Regions from separate parts of the Phocaeicola sp. genome, predicted to be linked through region 2. Evidence: riboswitches for the same ligand, from Rfam matches in the RefSeq annotation. Region 2 holds a riboswitch; each other region holds the start of a gene.
What was found. A riboswitch is a leader RNA that binds a small molecule or an ion and turns the genes downstream of it on or off. The one in region 2 is predicted to bind cobalamin.

Region 1: linked by a shared signal. The riboswitch ahead of ACZM60_RS03790 (anaerobic ribonucleoside triphosphate reductase) and the one ahead of ACZM60_RS00945 (TonB-dependent receptor) in region 2 are both predicted to bind cobalamin.
Region 3: linked by a shared signal. The riboswitch ahead of ACZM60_RS07360 (TonB-dependent receptor plug domain-containing protein) and the one ahead of ACZM60_RS00945 (TonB-dependent receptor) in region 2 are both predicted to bind cobalamin.

Annotation. Positions count from the first base shown of each region.
Region 1 is NZ_DBMACV010000012.1:8,620-15,372, reverse strand. Features, by position in the region: gene ACZM60_RS03795 (CCA tRNA nucleotidyltransferase) at 26-1,444, shown strand; cobalamin riboswitch at 1,697-1,891, shown strand; gene ACZM60_RS03790 (anaerobic ribonucleoside triphosphate reductase) at 1,922-4,309, shown strand; gene nrdG (anaerobic ribonucleoside-triphosphate reductase activating protein) at 4,453-4,920, shown strand; gene ACZM60_RS03780 (DUF8478 family putative metalloprotein) at 5,593-5,940, shown strand; gene ACZM60_RS03775 (TonB-dependent receptor) at 6,141-6,753, shown strand, end outside.
Region 2 is NZ_DBMACV010000002.1:95,189-101,941, reverse strand. Features, by position in the region: gene ACZM60_RS00950 (YncE family protein) at 1-107, opposite strand, end outside; gene ACZM60_RS00945 (TonB-dependent receptor) at 119-2,098, opposite strand; cobalamin riboswitch at 2,165-2,364, opposite strand; gene ACZM60_RS00940 (flavin reductase family protein) at 2,651-3,160, shown strand; gene ACZM60_RS00935 (hypothetical protein) at 3,173-4,912, opposite strand; gene ACZM60_RS00930 (hypothetical protein) at 5,217-5,651, shown strand; gene ACZM60_RS00925 (porin family protein) at 5,752-6,405, shown strand; gene ACZM60_RS00920 (tetratricopeptide repeat protein) at 6,662-6,753, shown strand, end outside.
Region 3 is NZ_DBMACV010000028.1:27,568-34,320, forward strand. Features, by position in the region: gene pgeF (peptidoglycan editing factor PgeF) at 1-308, shown strand, start outside; gene ACZM60_RS07330 (B3/B4 domain-containing protein) at 382-1,053, shown strand; gene ACZM60_RS07335 (M23 family metallopeptidase) at 1,053-1,679, shown strand; gene ACZM60_RS07340 (hypothetical protein) at 1,703-1,894, shown strand; gene ACZM60_RS07345 (outer membrane beta-barrel protein) at 1,952-2,494, shown strand; gene ACZM60_RS07350 (porin family protein) at 2,792-3,406, shown strand; gene ACZM60_RS07355 (phosphoribosylaminoimidazolecarboxamide formyltransferase) at 3,499-4,677, opposite strand; cobalamin riboswitch at 4,744-4,954, shown strand; gene ACZM60_RS07360 (TonB-dependent receptor plug domain-containing protein) at 5,110-6,753, shown strand, end outside.

The DNA.
Region 1 (6,753 bases), on a different contig from region 2:
TTTGCACGCTAATTTTGTAATAAACATGGAATTGAAAGAACACTTTACAGGCAAAATATTCAATCTGATATCCGAAACTGCTGACGAACTGGGACTGGAATGTTACGTGGTAGGAGGTTACGTGCGTGATATATTCCTGAATCGTCCGTCGAAAGACATAGATGTGGTAGTAGTAGGCAGTGGAATTGAGATAGCCGAAGCGTTCGGAAAGAAGTTGGGACGTGGTGCCCATGTTTCTGTCTTTAAGAACTTTGGAACTGCACAGGTGAAGTATCACGATGTGGAAGTTGAATTCGTTGGAGCTCGAAAAGAATCGTATAGCCATGATAGCCGTAAGCCGGTTGTAGAAAACGGAACGTTGGAAGATGATCAAAATCGCCGCGATTTTACCATAAATGCATTGGCAGTATGTTTGAATAAAGCTCGTTTTGGAGAGCTGGTAGACCCGTTCGGCGGTCTGGACGACCTGAAGGAACGTACCATACGAACTCCTCTTGACCCGGATATAACATTCAGTGACGATCCTTTACGCATGATGCGCTGCATTCGCTTTGCTACTCAGTTGAATTTCTTTATAGAGGATGAAACATTTGATGCCCTGAGCCGTAACCGTGAGCGCATCAAGATTATTTCACGGGAGCGCATTGCCGATGAATTGAATAAAATATTGCTTTCACCTGTACCTTCGAAAGGTTTCGTTGACTTAGACCGTTGCGGACTGCTGGAACTGATCTTCCCGGAACTGGTTGCTTTGCAGGGAGTAGAAGTCAGAAATGGAAGAGGACATAAGGATAATTTCTATCACACTCTGGAAGTGGTAGACAATATTGCAAAGGTTACCGATAATTTATGGTTGCGCTGGGCTACTTTGTTGCACGACATTGGAAAGCCGCGCACTAAACGCTGGGATCCTCGTGTAGGATGGACATTCCATAATCATAATTTCATCGGAGAAAAGATGATACCTGAAATCTTCCGGAAGATGAAGTTGCCTATGAATGAAAAGATGAAGTACGTTCAAAAGCTGGTCGGTCTTCATATGCGTCCTATTGTGATAGCCGATGAAGAAGTGACCGATTCGGCTGTTCGGCGACTGCTTTTCGAGGCTGGCGATGATATTGACGATTTGATGCTGCTGTGTGAAGCAGATATTACTTCGAAGAATGAAGTGCGCAAACAACGCTTTCTCGACAATTTCAAACTGGTACGTCAGAAACTGAAAGACTTGGAGGAAAAGGATCGTATCCGTAATTTCCAGCCGCCGGTAGATGGTGCTGAGATTATGAAGGTATTCAACTTGCAGCCGTGTCGGGAAATCGGCAGTCTGAAAAGCTCTATAAAGGACGCTATTCTGGATGGGATTATTCCTAATGAACACGATGCTGCTTTTGAGTTTATGCTTAAGAAGGCAAAGCAAATGGGACTGGAGCCCGTCAATCAATAAATCATTATACCGTTTTCGGGTTTCCGATCTGTATTTTTGCAAATAGGAAACCCGAAAACAAGAAAAAGATTATTCCTTGTTTAGAGTAATAAGAAATAAATCTAATTATCCAAATAGAAAAGTTTATATAAATAAGAGTTGTCCGTTTGTACGCTCTGTATGTGTCTGTAGGTTGGTTTTGCGTTTTAAAAGTTGCTCAATTTAGAAAAACATCTGTTAGTCCGTTTTTATTTATTCGATCAGAAGATATATCTTTGTAGAGCTTTTCGTTAGGTAACATAAGCGTTTCAAAAGGGAATGTCGTGTAAATCGGCAACAGTACCCGCTGCTGTGATTCTTAATGAACCGGAGACAATGCATGTGCAAGCCACTATTGTTTGAATACAATGGGAAGGTGTCTGCCGGGGAGAGATCAGTCAGAAGACCTGCCACGAAAAGCAAATCCAATCTTTTTATTAACTTTTCAAAGCAAACAGTATGAATTTAACTGAAATCTGTATTATCAAGCGTGACGGGAAGCGGGAAAACTTTTCGCCTTCAAAGATTACAAATGCCATCAGTAAAGCTTTCAATGCCACAGGACTGGCTCATCAGGAAGAGCTGATTGATGAAATTACTCAGCGTGTTATTGCTCATTTTGAGAATCCGACGATCGGAGTTGAGGAGATTCAGGACCTTGTAGAAACAGAATTGATGAAAGTGCAGCCTGAAGTTGCCAAGAAATACATCATTTATCGCCAGTGGAGAAATACAGAACGCGACCGCAAAACGCAGATGAAGCACATTATGGATGGCATTGTGGCTATCGACAAGAATGATGTAAATCTGAGCAACGCTAACATGTCGAGTCATACTCCGGCGGGACAGATGATGACTTTTGCTTCGGAGATTACCAAAGATTATACGTATAAATACCTTTTGCCCAAGCAGTATGCTGAAGCACATCAGTTGGGAGATATTCACATTCACGATCTGGATTATTATCCAACCAAGACAACAACTTGTATTCAATATGATCTTGATGACCTGTTTGAACGTGGTTTTCATACAAAGAATGGAAGTATCCGTACTCCGCAATCCATTCAGAGTTACGCAACGCTGGCAACTATTATCTTCCAGACCAACCAGAATGAACAGCATGGAGGACAGGCAATTCCGGCTTTCGATTTTTTCATGGCAAAAGGTGTACTCAAGAGTTTTCAGAAAGCAGTAGCATCGTCTGTTTCCTTTTATCTTGATATGAGAGATATACAGTTGGATGAGGCTGCGATACTGACTGTATCCAAACAGTGTTTTACTTCTATTGTTCCGACAGAGGATGAAAAGAAAAGTTTCCTTTCGGCAGCGGCCGGACAAGGCGTTACACTGACGGCCGGTGAACTGGAACACATTTTACGTAAGTCGTATGCTCAGGTACGCAAGGATACTCATCAGGCTATGGAAGGATTTATCCATAACTTGAACACGATGCATTCGCGTGGAGGAAATCAGGTAGTGTTCAGCTCAATCAATTATGGAACAGATACTTCGGCTGAAGGACGAATGGTGATAGAAGAATTATTGAAAGCGACCATCGAAGGCTTAGGTACACGTGGAGAGGTTCCTGTATTTCCAATTCAGATATTCAAAATAAAAGATGGAGTATCTTATTCTGAAGCAGACTATAAACGTGCGATGGAGGACTTTGAAGCTGCTATGGATGGGAAAGTTGAATTTGAAGCTCCAAACTTTGATTTGTTTCTGAAAGCTTGTCGGACAACGGCCAAGGCTTTGTTTCCGAACTTCATGTTCCTTGATACACCTTTCAATCGTCACGAAAAATGGGATGCAAGCGATCCGAAACGCTACCGTTATGAACTGGCGACGATGGGATGTCGTACACGTGTATTCGAAAATCTGAACGGTGAAAAGACTTCATTGGGACGTGGAAACTTGTCGTTTACTACCATGAATCTGCCGCGTCTTGCCATCGAGGCGCGTATTAAGGCTGAAAGTGTAGCTGAGAATCAGGGACAGGATGCCGTAGAACGTCTGGCGAAAGAAACGTTTATCAATTCAGTACACGATATGGCTGTCTTCATAGCCGAGCAGCTCTATGCCCGCTATCAGTATCAGCGTACAGCACTGGCACGGCAGTTTCCGTTCATGATGAGTAACAATGTGTGGAAAGGAGGCAGTGAGCTGAATCCGAACGATGAGGTAGGTGACGTACTGAATCAGGGAACATTGGGTATTGGTTTCATTGGCGGTCACAATGCCATGGTAGCTCTGTACGGACAAGGACACGGACATTGTCAGAAGGCATGGGACACATTGTATGAAGCTGTAGAAGAAATGAATCGTGTAGTAGAAGAATTTAAGCAGAAATATCATTTGAACTATTCAGTACTGGCTACTCCTGCTGAAGGGCTTTCCGGACGATTTACTCGTATGGACCGTCGTAAATATGGTGTGATACCAGGGGTAACCGACCGCGATTATTATGTGAATTCATTTCATGTCGATGTGAAAGAACCCATCAGGATCGTAGAAAAGATAAAATGTGAAGCTCCTTTCCATGCGTTGACGCGAGGAGGACACATTACTTATGTTGAACTGGACGGAGAGGCTCAGAAAAATGTGAAAGCAATTGCCAAGATTGTAAAGGTAATGCATGACGAAGGTATCGGTTATGGTTCGATTAATCATCCGGTAGATACCTGTCATAACTGCGGCTACAAAGGCGTTATTTACGATAAATGTCCAATCTGCAACAGTGAAAATATTCTACGCATGCGCCGTATTACCGGATATCTGACCGGAGATTTAAACAGTTGGAACTCGGCAAAGCGCGCAGAAGAACGCGATAGAGTAAAACACTGCTAATTCATTCGTTTGTTATTTAATAGAGGCTTTCTCTGCATACAGGTTCGGATATTGTGTAGTAGTCCCCTTGGGGAATAGATATCTGTATGTAGGAAAGCCTTTTTCATTTCGGATCGTGGTTAAGATTAAGGCTGAATTTTATTATGTTACATTATTTATATACATATTCCGAAACGATAGTCGATGGGGACGGTATACGTTTCTCCATATATTTGTCAGGATGTACACACCGATGTCGGGGATGTCATAATCCGGAATCGTGGAATCCACAGGCAGGTCAACCTCTTACCCGGGAGAAAATAGAGGAAATGATAGCGGCAATCAATGCCAATCCTTTGTTGGATGGAATTACTTTTTCGGGAGGAGATCCGTTCTATTCACCCGAAGAGTTTCTTTCTCTTGTCCGTGAATTCCGTGAGCGTACGCAGCAGAACATTTGGTGTTATACGGGATATACTTATGAAGAGTTGCTGGCCGATCCGCAACGCAAGCCGATATTGGCGTATATTGATGTACTGGTTGACGGGCGTTTTGAACAATCTTTATATTCTCCGAAGCTGGAATTTCGGGGAAGCAGCAACCAGCGTATACTTAAATTGACACATAAATAACTCCTTGTAGTGTATGCTTTTCGTTGTCGCACACGAATGAATAAATTGTTCCATGATATAAATCAAGAAAAACGTCTATTATAGAAGAAAAAGCATCCATCTTATTGCCGATTAAATAGAAAGCCATACCTTTGCATCATGGTTGTGAAACCAAAAGATAATAAAGATACACAAAGGTATTAGACTAGATTTTAAGGTAATTGAAAAAAGGTATTAGATTTAAGGTAAAAAAGCAATTTTAGTAAAAGGTATTAGATTTAAGGTATTAAGTTTTAGGTTTTTATTTTAAGGTATTAGGATAAAAAGGTAAATGTTTTCAGGAATTAGTTGAAATAGGATTAGAAAGATTGCTTTAAGGTAGAAAAGAAAAGGAAGGATAACAAACAAAACAACAACTGGATGAGAAAAAGATGCAAGAACCCTTAAATGGGGGTTCTTTAGGAAATCGGCGGTGTTCATACGAACAATCGCTTTTTTTATTTTATAGAGGCCCGTTTCCATTACTTTGACTTTACGGGTGTATCTTGTCAGATTCCATATACTATAATTTTTTCCGGATTCCTGTCTTTATATGGAAAAAGTACAAAGTATTATGGATGGCTTAAATCGTTATAATATGTTTTAAGGTATTTCATTTTTTTTAAATGATAACTTCACGTATCTTTGTGCCCGATGAAAGTAAAAACGCGTCATATACGCATTTGGGCGTTGGGCCTTTTAACCTTGTTTGCGGTATATTATACGGTTACGACACTGTATGTCCATATACACGAGGTGAACGGGGTTGTTATAGTCCATTCGCATCCTTTTACTGAACATCATTCTCATTCGGGCGGGCAAGCACTCACATTGCATTATTTGTCTACATTTACTTCGTTAGACTGGCATACGGCAGAATCAGTCTGTCCCGATTTTCCTCTACTTTATTTATTAACTTTTAATTTTAATGCATTCCATACCCTGGCATTGTACGGGGAAGGGATTTATTTGCGTGCACCTCCCATTAATCTTTTCATTTGATTTAATAAAAATAGGAAACCGAATTAGTGCCTGTTTTTTGTATTTGGATTGATTTTAAGTGAGTTACTTCGGATGGCCTTTAATGAAGGCTTGCCGGAGGAAGGCTTGAATTATGTCCAAACCAGGCTTCTTTATCTCATGTTGCAGGTAAGTCTTGGCGGAACAGGTTAATAAGTAACAAAAGAAAAGATTAATATAAAATGATAAAACATATTTTATTCATAATGGGATTGCTATGTTCTTTGGTGAGCTTAGCAACCGAACCGGTGAAGGAAGGAAATATCATAGCCGGACACGTGATAGAAAAAGGTACGGAAAATAGTTTGCCTTACGCTACAGTATTGATTGTAGAAACGGGAGAAGGAACGGTTACTGACGCTGAAGGCTATTTCCGTTTTAAAAATATTCCTGCCGGAAATTATACGTTGAAAGTGCAGAGTATAGGATACAATACTCAGACCAAGAAAGTTACGGTAAGTAAAGATTTCACGGTCGACATACATTTTGTGATGGAAGAAGAAACAATCATGACAGATGAGGTGGTTGTTTCAGCCAATAGAAATGAAACAAGCCGTAAGGTAGCACCGGTCGTTGTGAATGTAATGAGTAATAAACTGTTTGAGGCTGTCAATTCGAACAATCTGGCGAAGTCATTGAGTTATCAGTCTGGATTACGTGTGGAAAACAATTGTCAGAATTGCGGTTTTCCACAGGTACGCATAAACGGACTGGAAGGCCCTTATTCGCAGATATTGATAAACAGTCGTCCTGTAATGAGTGCTCTCTCGGGCGTTTACGGTCTGGAGCAGATTC
Region 2 (6,753 bases):
AGGGTGACATATTCCACTTCCGAACGAATCATCGGAAGTTCCTGACGGCATCCGCTCAGGAAGCACAAAATCAGGCAGGCTGTCAGGTAAAAATAATATCTGTTCATGGTCCGAATGATTAAAAGTTATATTGGGCAATCAGCTTGAAGTTGGTACCGGGCATCGGATAGCAGGCTACCACCTCGTACTGCTGGTTCAATAAATTGTTTACTTCCAGCGTCAGCTTCAGGTCCCCCTTCCACACTTTTAGTCCTTTGGAAACCGAAAAGTCGCTGGTATACCACGGCAACTGGTAATTATAAGGGATATTGGCCTGCGAAGAATAACGTTCTCCGGTATAGATAAAGCTGTAATTAGCCTCCCATGAGCGCCATTGCAGGTTCACCACGGCCGAACCGCTGTGCCAGGGGATGTACGGAATCTGTCCTCCGTAAAACTCACTTTTGGGGTCGGTAAAGTCCTGTGCCCGCTGGTACGTATAATTGATTCGGTTGATTACCGTCAGGTCACGTCCGATCTTCCAGCCGGTCTGAAGCGCCACGTCCACCCCTCTGATTTCCACATTTCCCAGATTGACCATCGTCCAGCGGAAGAAATTCGACGTAGGAGTGGCCACGATTTTATTCTCCACCTCGTTGTAGTACACATCCGTTTGTACTTCCAGCGAGCGCAGCCACGTATTGTTGAAGGTACGGTTGTACGTAAATCCTAAGTCGTACTGCGTAGTGAACTCAGGTTCCAGGTTGATATTCCCTACAAACGTATAATACAGGTCGTTCAGCGTAGGCATCCGGAAGATCCGTTTATAGAAACCTCTCAGGTTAAGGCCACTTTGCGGAAAAGGCCTCCACGACACGAAAAACGAAGGAGTAAGCTTCTGCTTGTCGGGAGCAGGCGTGCCCGAGCTCGTATCGTGTACAAACGTTTCGAGCAGACTTGCCTGAAGTTCCACCTGCTTGAAGCGCATGGCCGTAGCGATGGATGCCAGCAGCGTATGCCGGCGCGGATAAACAAAGTCGCGCAAGTCGGCATTCAGCAGGTTAAACTGATAATCTGCCGAAAAGCTTGCCTCCCACCACGAAAACAGATTAAATCGGTTGGCTACCGATGTGTATACTTCCTGCTGGTAATAATGGTTGTTGACATACATCAGCGACTCGTCTTTGTTAGGATCGGCCAGGTAATGCAGGTAGTCGTATGCATATTTCGCATTGGCAAGCAGGCTGTACCACTGTGTAAAGTCCTTCTTGAATGTACCCTGAGTAAAGAAGTTCGTATCCCACTGGCGATCCTCGTGCGAGAACTTGTTGCGGACGATTGCCCCCGGATATCCACGTTCCGAGTTGTACAGGTAAGCCTTCGCCTTCCAGTATCCCTGCTTGAGCTGTCCGAACAGCCCTCCTTCCACACGCAAGGCATTCAGGTCGCCGTTCTGCCGCACCGCCGTCGTATCATATCCCTCCTGCATGCGGTAAGTAAACTTGTATTTTCCCGACGAGTGAAGATACTCGGCACTGAACGAACTGCTGATTCGTTGTCCGAGCTTTTGCTCCCACAAAACGGAAGGATTTGCCACACCAAACGAACCCGTCTTGAACGAAGCCCTTACGTTATACTTCTTTCCTTCCTCGAACTGAGGCGTCCGTGTCTGCAAATAGATGGAGCCCGACGAGCCGAAATCCTTTGCCGGCTGGAAAATGGCACTCTTCTGTCCGTTGTACAGCGTGACAGACTCTATGTTGTCGAGCGAGAATCTTCCCAGATCGACCGTACCGTTTTGTGCGTTTCCCAGCTCGATGCCGTCGTAGAACACACCTACATGGTTGGTTCCCATACTCCGGATATTCACCGTTTTCAGTCCCCCTACTCCTCCGTAGTCCTTGATCTGTATGCCGGAAAAATAGCGCAAGGCATCGGCCACGTTGTGCGAGCTGAGCTGATGGAGCTGCTTGCCCGATAATTCCTGTACCGGAAAAATCTCTTTCTGTACGGCACGCGCCGTCACAACAACCTCGTTCAGATGTTGAAGGCTGTCCAACTTGTTTTGTGCATGTACCGGTACACAAATGTTTATACCCCACACCAGCAGGGTAAACATTACCGCATAGTGAAGTCTATTAAGCATTATGTAAAACGTTCAACCGTCCTATCCCACGAGTTCGGTTAATTAATAAAAACGATGGCAGGTCTTCTGACTGACTCACACGCTTTGACACCTTCCCGGTTTTATCCAGTGGCAATGAGTAATTGTCAACGTGCTTGATGAGCTTCACAGCAGCGGGACTGTTCGGGACTTTCACCCGATTCCCTTTTAATCCGTCGGGTCGAACCAACCTTCCGGAACCAATCGGTGGTAAAGATAGTTTATTTTTTCTGAATTTTAATACAGTTTTGCTATTTAAGAAATGGTTTTTGTATACTCCTTTCGTTCAGGAGTTTCATGAAATATCAAAAAAAAGAAACAGGGAAAAGAGGAAGTTCGGGCAGGAAGATGCAGAGAGCCTGTCTGATTCGTGCTGACGTTTTTTTATTTTTTGTACAAAAAATATAAACGTTTGTACAAATTTTCAGTGACTTCTGAAAGCGTTTTTCTCAGGGTACCGATAATTTTAGTAGTTTTGCCTTGATGAACCATTAAATATATGCATGTATGAAAGAAATAAATGTATCGGAACTGAAAGATAACATGTTCGACGCTATCAGTAAGGAATGGATGCTGGTAACGGCCGGAACACAGGAAAAGTTTAACATGATGACGGCAAGCTGGGGCGGAACCGGTGTTTTGTGGGCAAAGCCCGTAGCCTTTATTTTCATCCGTCCCGAGCGTTATACCTACCAGTTTATTGAAGAGGGAGAAACGCTTACCCTGTCTTTCCTGGGCGAAGAGCATAAAGATATACATAAAATCTGTGGTTCCAAATCTGGGCGCGACATTGATAAGGTAGCGGCTACCGGACTGAAACCTTTTGCCACTCCCGAAGGAAACATTGCCTACGAGCAGGCACGTATGATCCTGGAATGCAGAAAACTGTATGCCGATATGATAAAGCCCGAGCAGTTTATCGATGCCTCACTGGTAAGCCGCTGGTACGGTGAAGGACATGGCGGATTCCATAAAATGTATGTCGTAGAGATAGAACATGTATGGGTGAAAGAGTGAGCATAATGCTTGTCAGAATTCCATGATAAACTCATCCAGGGAATCGTTTTCGTCCATACCCATCTTGTCGTGTTTGAGGCGGTTTTTCCGTTTCTTCAAGGCGACCTTGCTGGTGTCGAGCAGGTAAAGCATGTTGCTGTTTGAGATACCGATTTTGATAAGGCAGCAAAGCGAGATGTCCGCCTTTGTCAGTGTCGGGAACTTTTTCCAAAGCCGGTCGGTAAAGTTGTTGTAGCAGATGTTTATAACTTCCGCCAGATTGTCCTGTTCCTCGTCGGAGAGCACTACCGACCGGCTTTGTATTTTATCCTGCTGGCTCATTTTATTGAGCTGTTCCATTTTTCTGATGATTTCGCTGTGGCGCAGGATTTCCTTTCTCATGGCAGCCTCCTTTGAAGAGTATTCGCTTCTCATCTTTTCCCTTTGTGAAAGTTCTTTGTCCAGAGCTGTTTCCTTTTCGATGATTTTTTCCTGTGCAGCATGCAGGTCGATGGTCTTTTCTTGCAGTTGCAGCCTCATTTCCTTCATCAGGTCGTCTTTTGATCGCATCTGTTCTGCCAGTTTGCGTTTCTCTTCCCTGCGTTTATAGAAGAATATGACAGCTACGGTCAATACCGCCATGCAGATGGCTGTCAGTGATATATACAGTCTTTGCCGTTTGATTTTCAGCAGCTTGTTTTCACTCTGGATCAAGGAATAGTCGTATTTGTGTTGGAGTTCTATTATTTTAGAGGATAGTTCTTTTTGATAAATGGTATCCAGCAGTTCGGCATACCGCTTGCTGTATTCCAGCGCTTTGGGAAGGTTATTCATTTTTTCTTCGTACTGATACCATATTTTTTGTTTTCCTGCTTTTTGATAAAGTGTAGAATTTCTAATGTCTTTTTGTAAATAGGTACGTACTGAATCATATTGGTTCATGCTTAAAAAGATATTCGCTTTATTTGCCCATAAAGGATACAATTCAGTAGAATCTTTCTCAAGTGAAATGCTACGGTTTATTAAGTTTAGAGCAAGAAAATATTCCTTTTTTAAATAGGCAGTAGTGGCTAATTGAGCTAACAGATTTTTTTCTAAAAATTTTATTTCTGTTTTCATAGAGAGTGACATAGCTTCTTTAAAAAGGCTATCAGCTTGGTTATATTTCCCATTTAATAGATAGCACCATCCCCATCTTTCGAATAAATCAATTTGTTTTAAAGTATCTTTCAGTAAAATAGCATATTTATTTGCCGTTTGATATTTTTCGATTCCTTTATTCTCAGCATCTTCATCGCTTAGTAAATTAGCCCAGTGCAAATTGAGCAGGAACTTGAATTGATTGTTTTCTATATTCCGGCTTGCTATATTCGCCTGCTGAAAATACGAGAGTGCTTTTTCCTTTTCATCCGAATCCCTGTAATACTGTGCCAGATAGAAAAGTGTCCATGCCTTGTGCAGGGAGTCGCTGCTTGTCCGGTAGTATGCTTCCGCTATCTGGAGCAGTGAATCGCTTTTCACCGGAATGTAGTTTTTATATTGTGCCTGTGTGAATAGCAGTGCATGGAGTGCCTGTTCCTCTTTACGTACCTGCGAAATGGGTGGCATGTGTTGTAGTATCTTCCAGGCACTGTCGGGTCTTTCATGCATCAGTTGCTCAATCTGCAGCAGTGAAGCATTTATTTGGTGTGTCCTTTTCTGGTAAATGCCGAGTGAAAGGGCGGCTGCGGTTGCTGTTATGATGACAATGATGATGAGTGTTTTATTTTTCATACTGAATGTTTGTAAGACTATTACAAATATAAATAATTTGATTGTTTTATCAGTGAATTGCTTGAAAACTGCTTAAAATATACCTTAAAAAGCGGCATGTTCACTCGTTCTTTTCATTGTGTCTACCTTTTTCTTTGAAAAATTATTTTATTGTTTTGATTATCAATACATTGATTCTTTATTAATGTCTACCTCTTGTCACCCTCTTTTCCTTGTATGATGCTTGATTTTGTTCTACATTTGTAATACAAAAATCGAAGATTTGATGTATATTCAGTTAACCATTAAAAATTTAGAGAGTATTATGCGAACCCAAACAATTCATTTTTTAAGCAGTCTGTTATGTATGTTCCTGTTGTTCACCTTGTCGTCATGTAACGATGAAACTGATGCAGTTCCTACTTGGGAGGTATTCGACGGACATATTGAACAAACATACTGGGAAGGGACATTGACAGAAATGTCTGACGGAGAAGTAGAAAGATCGTCCGGAATTAAGATAGTCTTTTATGATAAAGGAGATGGCACATATACCATAAATGGTCATATCTCTGCTTTTCAGTACAGTTATGAGTCAAAAATTATGAGCATTTACGATGAAGAGCGTGCTCCTGGTAGTGACTACTCTTTAACTAAAAACTGGTGGATATTGTATTTTTCTCAGGACCAATTACAGATAAGAACTGACATTTCGGATGATAAAAACTTCAAGCAGCTTGACTTGAAGCGTGTTTACTAAGGGGGGCTTAGTTTTGTTGGATTGTCACATCTGATAATTTGGGGAAATGTCTTTATTAGTGTGATTATTGTTCTGGTGTGTTGAATAAATCATTATGTATATGAAAAACGTTTATCTAGTAGTTCTGTTTACTTTTCTTGCATGCTCCTTGCATGCCCAAGTTGAATCATCCCACGCTGAAAAGGTAGAAGTTTCCGCAGGAATAGGTTATGGCTGGTTGCTCAATTCGAATCTATCTCCGTACGGATTGCATTATCGGGGTAATTATGATGGAGGCATTCAGGGCAGTGTGGATGCCTTTTACAAGTTTTCCAAAAGGTTTGGTATAGGAGCCTTGTACACCAACTTCTCTACTTCTGGCAATTATTCGGTAGGTCCTGCACTGGTATCCGAAGATATTCAGGTTAACTACGTGGGTCCCCAGATGAAATTTAGTTGTGATATATCCGACCGCTGTATCTTGTCTGTCAGTTACGGAGGCGGTTATCTGTGGTATACCAATAAAGGTTGGCAGGACGAAACGGAATATAAGGTGACGGCACACTCTTGGGGAGTAAATATAAATTGCGGTGTTTCTTACCGTGTGTTGTCTCATTTGGATGTGTTTGCCAATATCGGTTGCTTTGGAACGACTGATATCAAGAAGAGCAAGGTGGAATCGCAAGGTGCAACCACCGAAGAGGAGATGCACGATCCGTATAAGCTGAGTTTCAAGAGCATCGGACTGATGGCGGGCATACGAGTTCCGTTTTAAGTTCAAGTGTAGCAAATAAGCATTCCCTGTGTTGTCGGAGTATCGTTTTCCGGCAGCACAGGGTTGTCCGGCTGAAAAAACTCAGCTGCATTCTGCCTGGCTGTACGGTGTTGAGTTCTCCTTTATGGTATGAAGACATGCTTTCCCAATGATGGATGGAGAGAATTGTTATTTTTATACCATTTCCCGTTTTGCCATCGTATAATAAGCGGATTCTTCTTATATTTGTAGGGAAGAATAAACATCGCTTAGTATTATGAAGTCAAGTCGGGTTATCATCATAATTGTTCTTTTGCTGCTGGTTTTTGGCGGCTTCTCCGGCTGGCAGTACGCGCATCGGCGTATTTA
Region 3 (6,753 bases), on a different contig from region 2:
GTAAGGATGTGATAGCATGTATTGGCCCAAGTATATCGCTGGAAGCTTTCGAAGTGGGTGATGAAGTCTATGATTGTTTTAAACAGAGTGGTTTTGATATGGAGCATATCGCTTTCCGTAGTGACAAATGGCATATTGATTTGTGGGAGGCGAACCGATTGCAGTTACTTGATTTTGGAGTATTACCTTCGAATATTGAGATAAGTGGCATTTGTACCTGGAAAGAAAATTCGGATTTCTTTTCCGCGCGCAGGCAGGGTATTGCTTCGGGACGTATTCTTTCAGGTATTATGTTGGAGTCTGTTTAATTGTACAGTCTATTTTTGTCGTAGTTTGTATTGAACAGGAGTTTTGTTGAAGTAATAATAAAATCAGTATACAATGAAGAAATTAACCATAGAAGTATCCGATGAGCTGAAGCATGCATGGCCTCAGTTTCGTGGAGCTGCAGTTTTTGCTACGGTAAAAAATACAGCATATAATGAAGAGCTGTGGAAACGTATCGGGGAGTTTACAGCTTTGTATCGCTCTAAATATACAACCGACTCCATTAAGGAAATGCCGGCTATTCAGGCAACCCGACAGGCTTATAAGAAATGTGGTAAAGATCCTAGTCGTTACCGTCCTTCTTCGGAAGCTCTGTGTCGTCGTATATTGAGAGGTATTCCTTTGTATCAGATAGATACATTGGTAGATTTGATTAATCTGGCTTCAATATATAGCGGACATTCCATCGGAGGCTTCGATCTGGACAAGATACAGGGCGATCGGCTGGTATTAGGTATCGGTAAGGCGGGAGAACCTTATGAGGGAATCGGTCGTGGCGAGCTGAATATAGAAGGTATGCCGGTATATCGTGATGCTGTAGGGGGTGTGGGAACTCCTACCAGCGATAATGAACGCACGAAGATAAGTGAAAGCACCACACATCTGCTTGCTATTATGAACGGATATAGTGGAAATGAGGGGCTGGAAGATAATGTTAATTATATGATTGGCTTACTGAAAGAGTTTGCCGATGCCCAGGATGTTGAACTTGTATTTTTTGAGTGATGAAACGAATAGTACGAGCTGGATTGTTACTGTGTGGATGGTTGGGATGTATATTATCTGTATATGCAGCAGAGCCTGATCCGAAAGGATTTTCGGTAATGGAGCGCAACCATATTCGTGTAAAGACTCCTGAGCTTTTTGCTAAGGGGAATAGTTTTGAAATTCATTTAGAGAACCTTCCGGATTCAGCATTTTGTTTTCCATTGCCAAAAGGAAAGGTGATATCTGCATATGGAGCGCGAGGTGGACATAGTGGATCGGATATAAAGACTCGTGCGAACGATACCATTCGCTGTGTCTTCGATGGGATAGTACGTATGGCAAAGCATTATGGCGGATATGGCAAGGTCGTTGTTGTGCGGCATGCTAACGGGTTGGAAACCATTTATAGTCATAATTCGAAGAATTTGGTAGCTGTTGGTGATACGGTAAAGGCCGGACAACCTGTCGGGCTGACAGGACGCACCGGGCGAGCTACAACAGAACATTTGCATTTTGAAATAAGGGTGAACGGACAACATTTGAATCCGAGTATTCTTTTTGATATGAAAACGGGAACTCCTTTAAAGCGTACGCTTGTGTGTACCAAGAATGGAAATCATGTAAAATTAGTACCGAAAAAATAAATTAAAAGAAAAAGGTAAAATATATGGATATAGAGAAAATACTTACAGAGGGAATTGTCTTTAAAGGAAGTAAGTCGCCTTCGGTAAAGAAGGAAGATAAGGTAAAGACAAAGGCGAAGAAAAAAACGTATATTACTGGACTGCATGGCTCTGGATCGGCTAAAATGAAAGCAGAATATCGCCGCAGACGGGCTAACCGTCATAAGAATGGATAAGGCTAATAACGTAGCACTAGACATATTTTGTATAACTAACTAATTTTTTATGTAATCATGAAGAAAATTTTAATGCTTGTGGTTGTGTTGATGGCTGCTTTGTCGTCGTATGCACAGGAAATGTATTTGGGAGGTGGTATCAGTCTTTGGAGAGATTGTGATGCCGACATTAATACATTCTCGATTTCGCCTGATTTCGGTTATAACTTGAATGAACGTTGGGCTATAGGTGGAGAGTTATCGTATTCTCATAAGGGTACTACATCTTATGATGATGAGCATGCAAAAATATCCTCACATATAAATAGTTTTGCGATAGCTCCGTATGCTCGTTATTCTTTCTATGAAAACAAAATTGTACGTTTGTTTATCGATATGGGTTTAGGCTTTTCTACTTCAAAAGCTGAACATGGAGATGCTGTGAATGGTTTTGAAATCGGTTTGAAGCCGGGGCTGGCTGTTAAGTTAAATCATAGCTTCAGCTTTATCACTAAAGTTGGTTTTGCTGGTTATCGTGATGATTATTTCAAAGGATCTGATGGTTTTGGCGTAACTCTCGAGGGAGAGAATATTTCTATCGGTATCGATTATGAATTTTAATGCAACCTTTTTAAAGGTATAATCAGGCAAGAAAGTCTGTATGGGTTGTATAACCGTTGCCCCTGTTGTATATTTTGTTCGATTCATACAGCAGGGGTAATTTATTTTCAGTTAGGAAAGAACAAGATGTAAAAAAGTCGGATATTATAGTCATTATGGTTGTTTCGTGATTCTTTTTCCAAAATTTAGATTGTGAATGTTGAGTGATATGCTTATATTTGTTTTTAGAAGCTTTTTCTCAATGACCTTAATTGGAATAAGCGTATCTTATTTTCTCAACAATAAACAGTCTTGACTATGAAAAAACTGTATCTCTTAGTATTATGTGTTCTGTCGGCAATGTTTGTCAACGCACAAGAAACAATGTGGAATTTAAAAATTGGTTTAGGAGCTTCTTCGTGGATGGGAGATGGTTATGGACCGGCAAAAGCTTTGTTTAACCAGCGTATCGGAGTCGGGGTGGATATACCACTTACAGGATGGATGTCTTTTCAGACAGGGTTAAACTGGACTTCGAAGGGTGCAAAATATTCGTTGATGGGTGATACGAAGCAAACTGTCAACCAGAATTATTTTGAAATGCCGATTTTGGCTGCTTTTCATATAGGAACTCCTAAAAACTTTGATGTTGTGATAGCCGGAGGAGGGTACATCGGTTGTGGTATTGTAGGTAAAACTGAACAGAAAACGGATGATGTTACTTCGTCCTGGGCTACTTTCAATGATGCTTGTTTGAATAATGTGAAAATATGGGATGGTCTTCGTCGTTTCGATGCAGGTATACAAGCGGGTGTGAACCTTGATTTCCGTCATTATCTGGTAGGTATAGAAGGTGAATTTGGTTTGGCTCGTATGTGGAAACACGGACCTCGTAACTTGGCTATTTTCGCTACGGTAGGATATAAATTCTGAGTGAAGGAACAGATAAACAAAAAGGCGGACAACAACCGGAAAAAGAGTGCCGGTGTTGTCCGCCTTTATCGTTTGTGAGTTATTGCGGTTTATTAATGGTGGAACAAGCGGATACCTGTAAATGCCATGGCAATACCATATTTGTCGCAAGTAGCGATTACATGATCATCACGTACGGATCCTCCTGCCTGTGCAATGTATTCTACACCACTTTTGTGAGCACGTTCAATGTTGTCACCGAAGGGGAAGAATGCGTCTGAACCCAGTGAAACACCTTTCAGTGTATTCAGCCATGCACGTTTCTCTTCGCGAGTCAAAACTTCCGGCTTTTCGGTAAAGAACTGCTGCCATACACCGTCGGCAAGCACATCGTCATGCTCGTCGCTGATATAAACATCGATGGTATTGTCACGGTCGGCACGACGGATTTTTTCTACCCATGGCAAGTTCAGAACTTTCGGATGCTGGCGCAGATACCAGACATCTGCCTTGTTTCCAGCCAGACGGGTACAGTGGATACGGCTCTGTTGTCCGGCTCCGATACCGATAGCCTGTCCGTCTTTTACGTAACATACGGAGTTCGACTGGGTATATTTCAGTGTAATCAGGGCAATCATCAGATCGCGGCGTGCAGATTCGGGGAAGTTCTTATTCTGAGTAGGAATGTTGGCAAACAGATTGTCACCGTTCAGCTTGATTTCGTTACGTCCTTGTTCGAATGTAATACCGAACACATCTTTGTGTTCTATCGGTGCAGGACGGTAGGACGGATCTATCTTGATAATATTGTATGTACCCTTACGTTTGCTTTTCAGTATTTCCAGCGCTTCGTCTGTATAGCCCGGAGCAATCACTCCATCGGAAACTTCACGGTGAATGAAACGGGCGGTAGCTTCATCACACACGTCGCTCAGTGCGATGAAATCACCATATGAAGACATACGGTCGGCTCCACGGGCACGTACGTATGCATTTGCCAGCGGAGAAAGTGGAAGATCGTCTACGAAGTAAATCTTTTTCATCGTATCGTCTAGTTCCAGACCGATGGCTGCACCTGCAGGGCTCACATGCTTAAACGAGGTTGCGGCCGGAAGTCCGGTAGCTTCTTTCAGTTCTTTCACTAACTGCCATCCGTTCAGTGCATCCAGGAAATTAATGTATCCGGGACGTCCGTTCAATACTTCGATAGGCAGTTCTCCTTCTTGCATAAAAATACGTGCCGGTTTCTGGTTAGGATTACAGCCGTACTTCAATTCGAGTTCTTTTGCCATAATTTATATGTTTTAGTTGCTTGTCTACAAAATTACGGAATATTTTCGGCTTATTGAAAAAACTTTCTACCTTTGTGACGCATTGGTTCAAAAGGTTATCTCTTTTTCACTGGATAATCTGATGATTAAAAGGGAATCAGGTGCAAGTCCTGAACAGTCCCGCTGCTGTAAATTCCGTGTATATTGCAGGCAATCGCTCAAGCCACTGGAATGATTTTCCGGGAAGGTAGTCTGCAATAGGAATGAGTCAGAAGACCTGCCATGCATAGTTTCTTCACAGCTTTCGAGGAAAAAGCGTGGGATGATCTGTCGGTACATATTCTTTCTGTTCACCCCGATGCTTTATTTTCGCAAGCGACGCAGAAGCGGAGAAATCCGTTGGCTGTAATTATAATGTATGAAAAAATGAAGTATATCGTATGTAGTTGGATAATGCTGGTCGGGTTTGCAGCGAGATGTTATGGCGGGCAGGATGTAGATACCACGAAGGTTTATTCCATACCGGAGGTGGTGGTGTCCGACCGTTACCAGACGCGTGAAGTACGTTCAGCCGCTCCTCTCCAGATTTTTTCCCGTGAGGAACTGAAAACACTGAATGTGATGCAGGTGTCCGATGCCGTGAAACATTTTTCGGGAGTAACGGTAAAAGATTACGGGGGGATAGGAGGACTGAAAACGGTTTCCATCCGAAGTCTGGGAGCACAGCATACGGTAGTGGGATACGACGGGATTGCTGTAACCGACTGTCAGGCCGGTCAGGTGGATATCGGGCGTTTTTCGCTGGAGAACGTAGACCGTCTGATACTAAGCAACGGACAGGGGGACCAGATTTTTCAGCCTGCGCGATTTTTCGCCTCGGCAGGAATCTTGAATATCCAGACACTGACTCCTGTTTTTCACGACAATAAGCCGACGAATCTCAGTGCTTCGCTGAAATCGGGCTCGTGGGGATTGCTGAATCCTTCGCTCTTGCTGGAGCAGAAGCTGGGAGCGAAATGGGCACTGACGGCCAATGCCGAATGGATGTCGTCCGACGGGCACTACCCTTATACTTTATATTATGGTGATGAAGGCGATCAGTCCAGCCGTGAAAAGCGTAAAAATACCGATGTACAGACCTTTCGTGCTGAGGCCGGCTTGTTTGGTAATTTCTCCGATACGGAACAGTGGAGGCTGAAGGCTTATTATTACCAGTCATCTCGCGGACTTCCCAATGCGACTACACTGTATTACGATTATTCCTCCCAGCATTTATGGGACAAGAATATGTTTGTCCAAAGCCAGTATAAGAAAGAGTTCAACCGTAAGTGGGCCTTTCAGGCATCGGGTAAATGGAACTGGATGTACCAGCATTATCTGGACCCTGATTATAAAGGAACTACCGGACAGAGTGAAAACAGTTATTTCCAGCAGGAGTATTATCTTTCGGCAGCCGTACTTTTTCGTGCGTTGGATTGTCTTTCTTTTTCTCTTTCGACCGACGGAAGTGTTAACCGCATGAACTGCGACTTGAAAGATTTTGCCAAGCCTGTACGCTATTCGTGGCTCACCGCGCTGGCGGGCAAATATGTCAATGAGTGGATGACACTTTCGGCTTCTCTGTTGTCGACAGTGGTTTATGAGGATGTAGCCAAAGGTAATAGTGCCGGAGGGCATCGGAAATTGTCTCCATATGCCAGCGTATCGTTTAAGCCGTTTGCTTCCGAAGATTTTCGTATTCGTTTTTTCTATAAAGATATTTTCCGCTTGCCGAGTTTCAATGACTTGTATTACGGACAGACAGGGAACATTCGTCTGAAACCGGAAAATGCCAGTCAGCTGAATGTCGGGCTGACATACAGCAAGCGTGTATCCAACTGGCTTTCTTATGTTTCGGTTACGGTGGATGCTTATTCCAACCGGGTGACAGATAAGATAGTGGCTATACCTACCAAGAATCTGTTTATCTGGAGCATGGTCAATCTCGGTAAGGTCGATATAAAGGGAATAGATTTTACGGCAAGCCTGAGCATACAACCGGTGAAGAAGTATGTGCTGACTCTGTCGGGAAATTATACGTACCAGCGGGCACTGGAT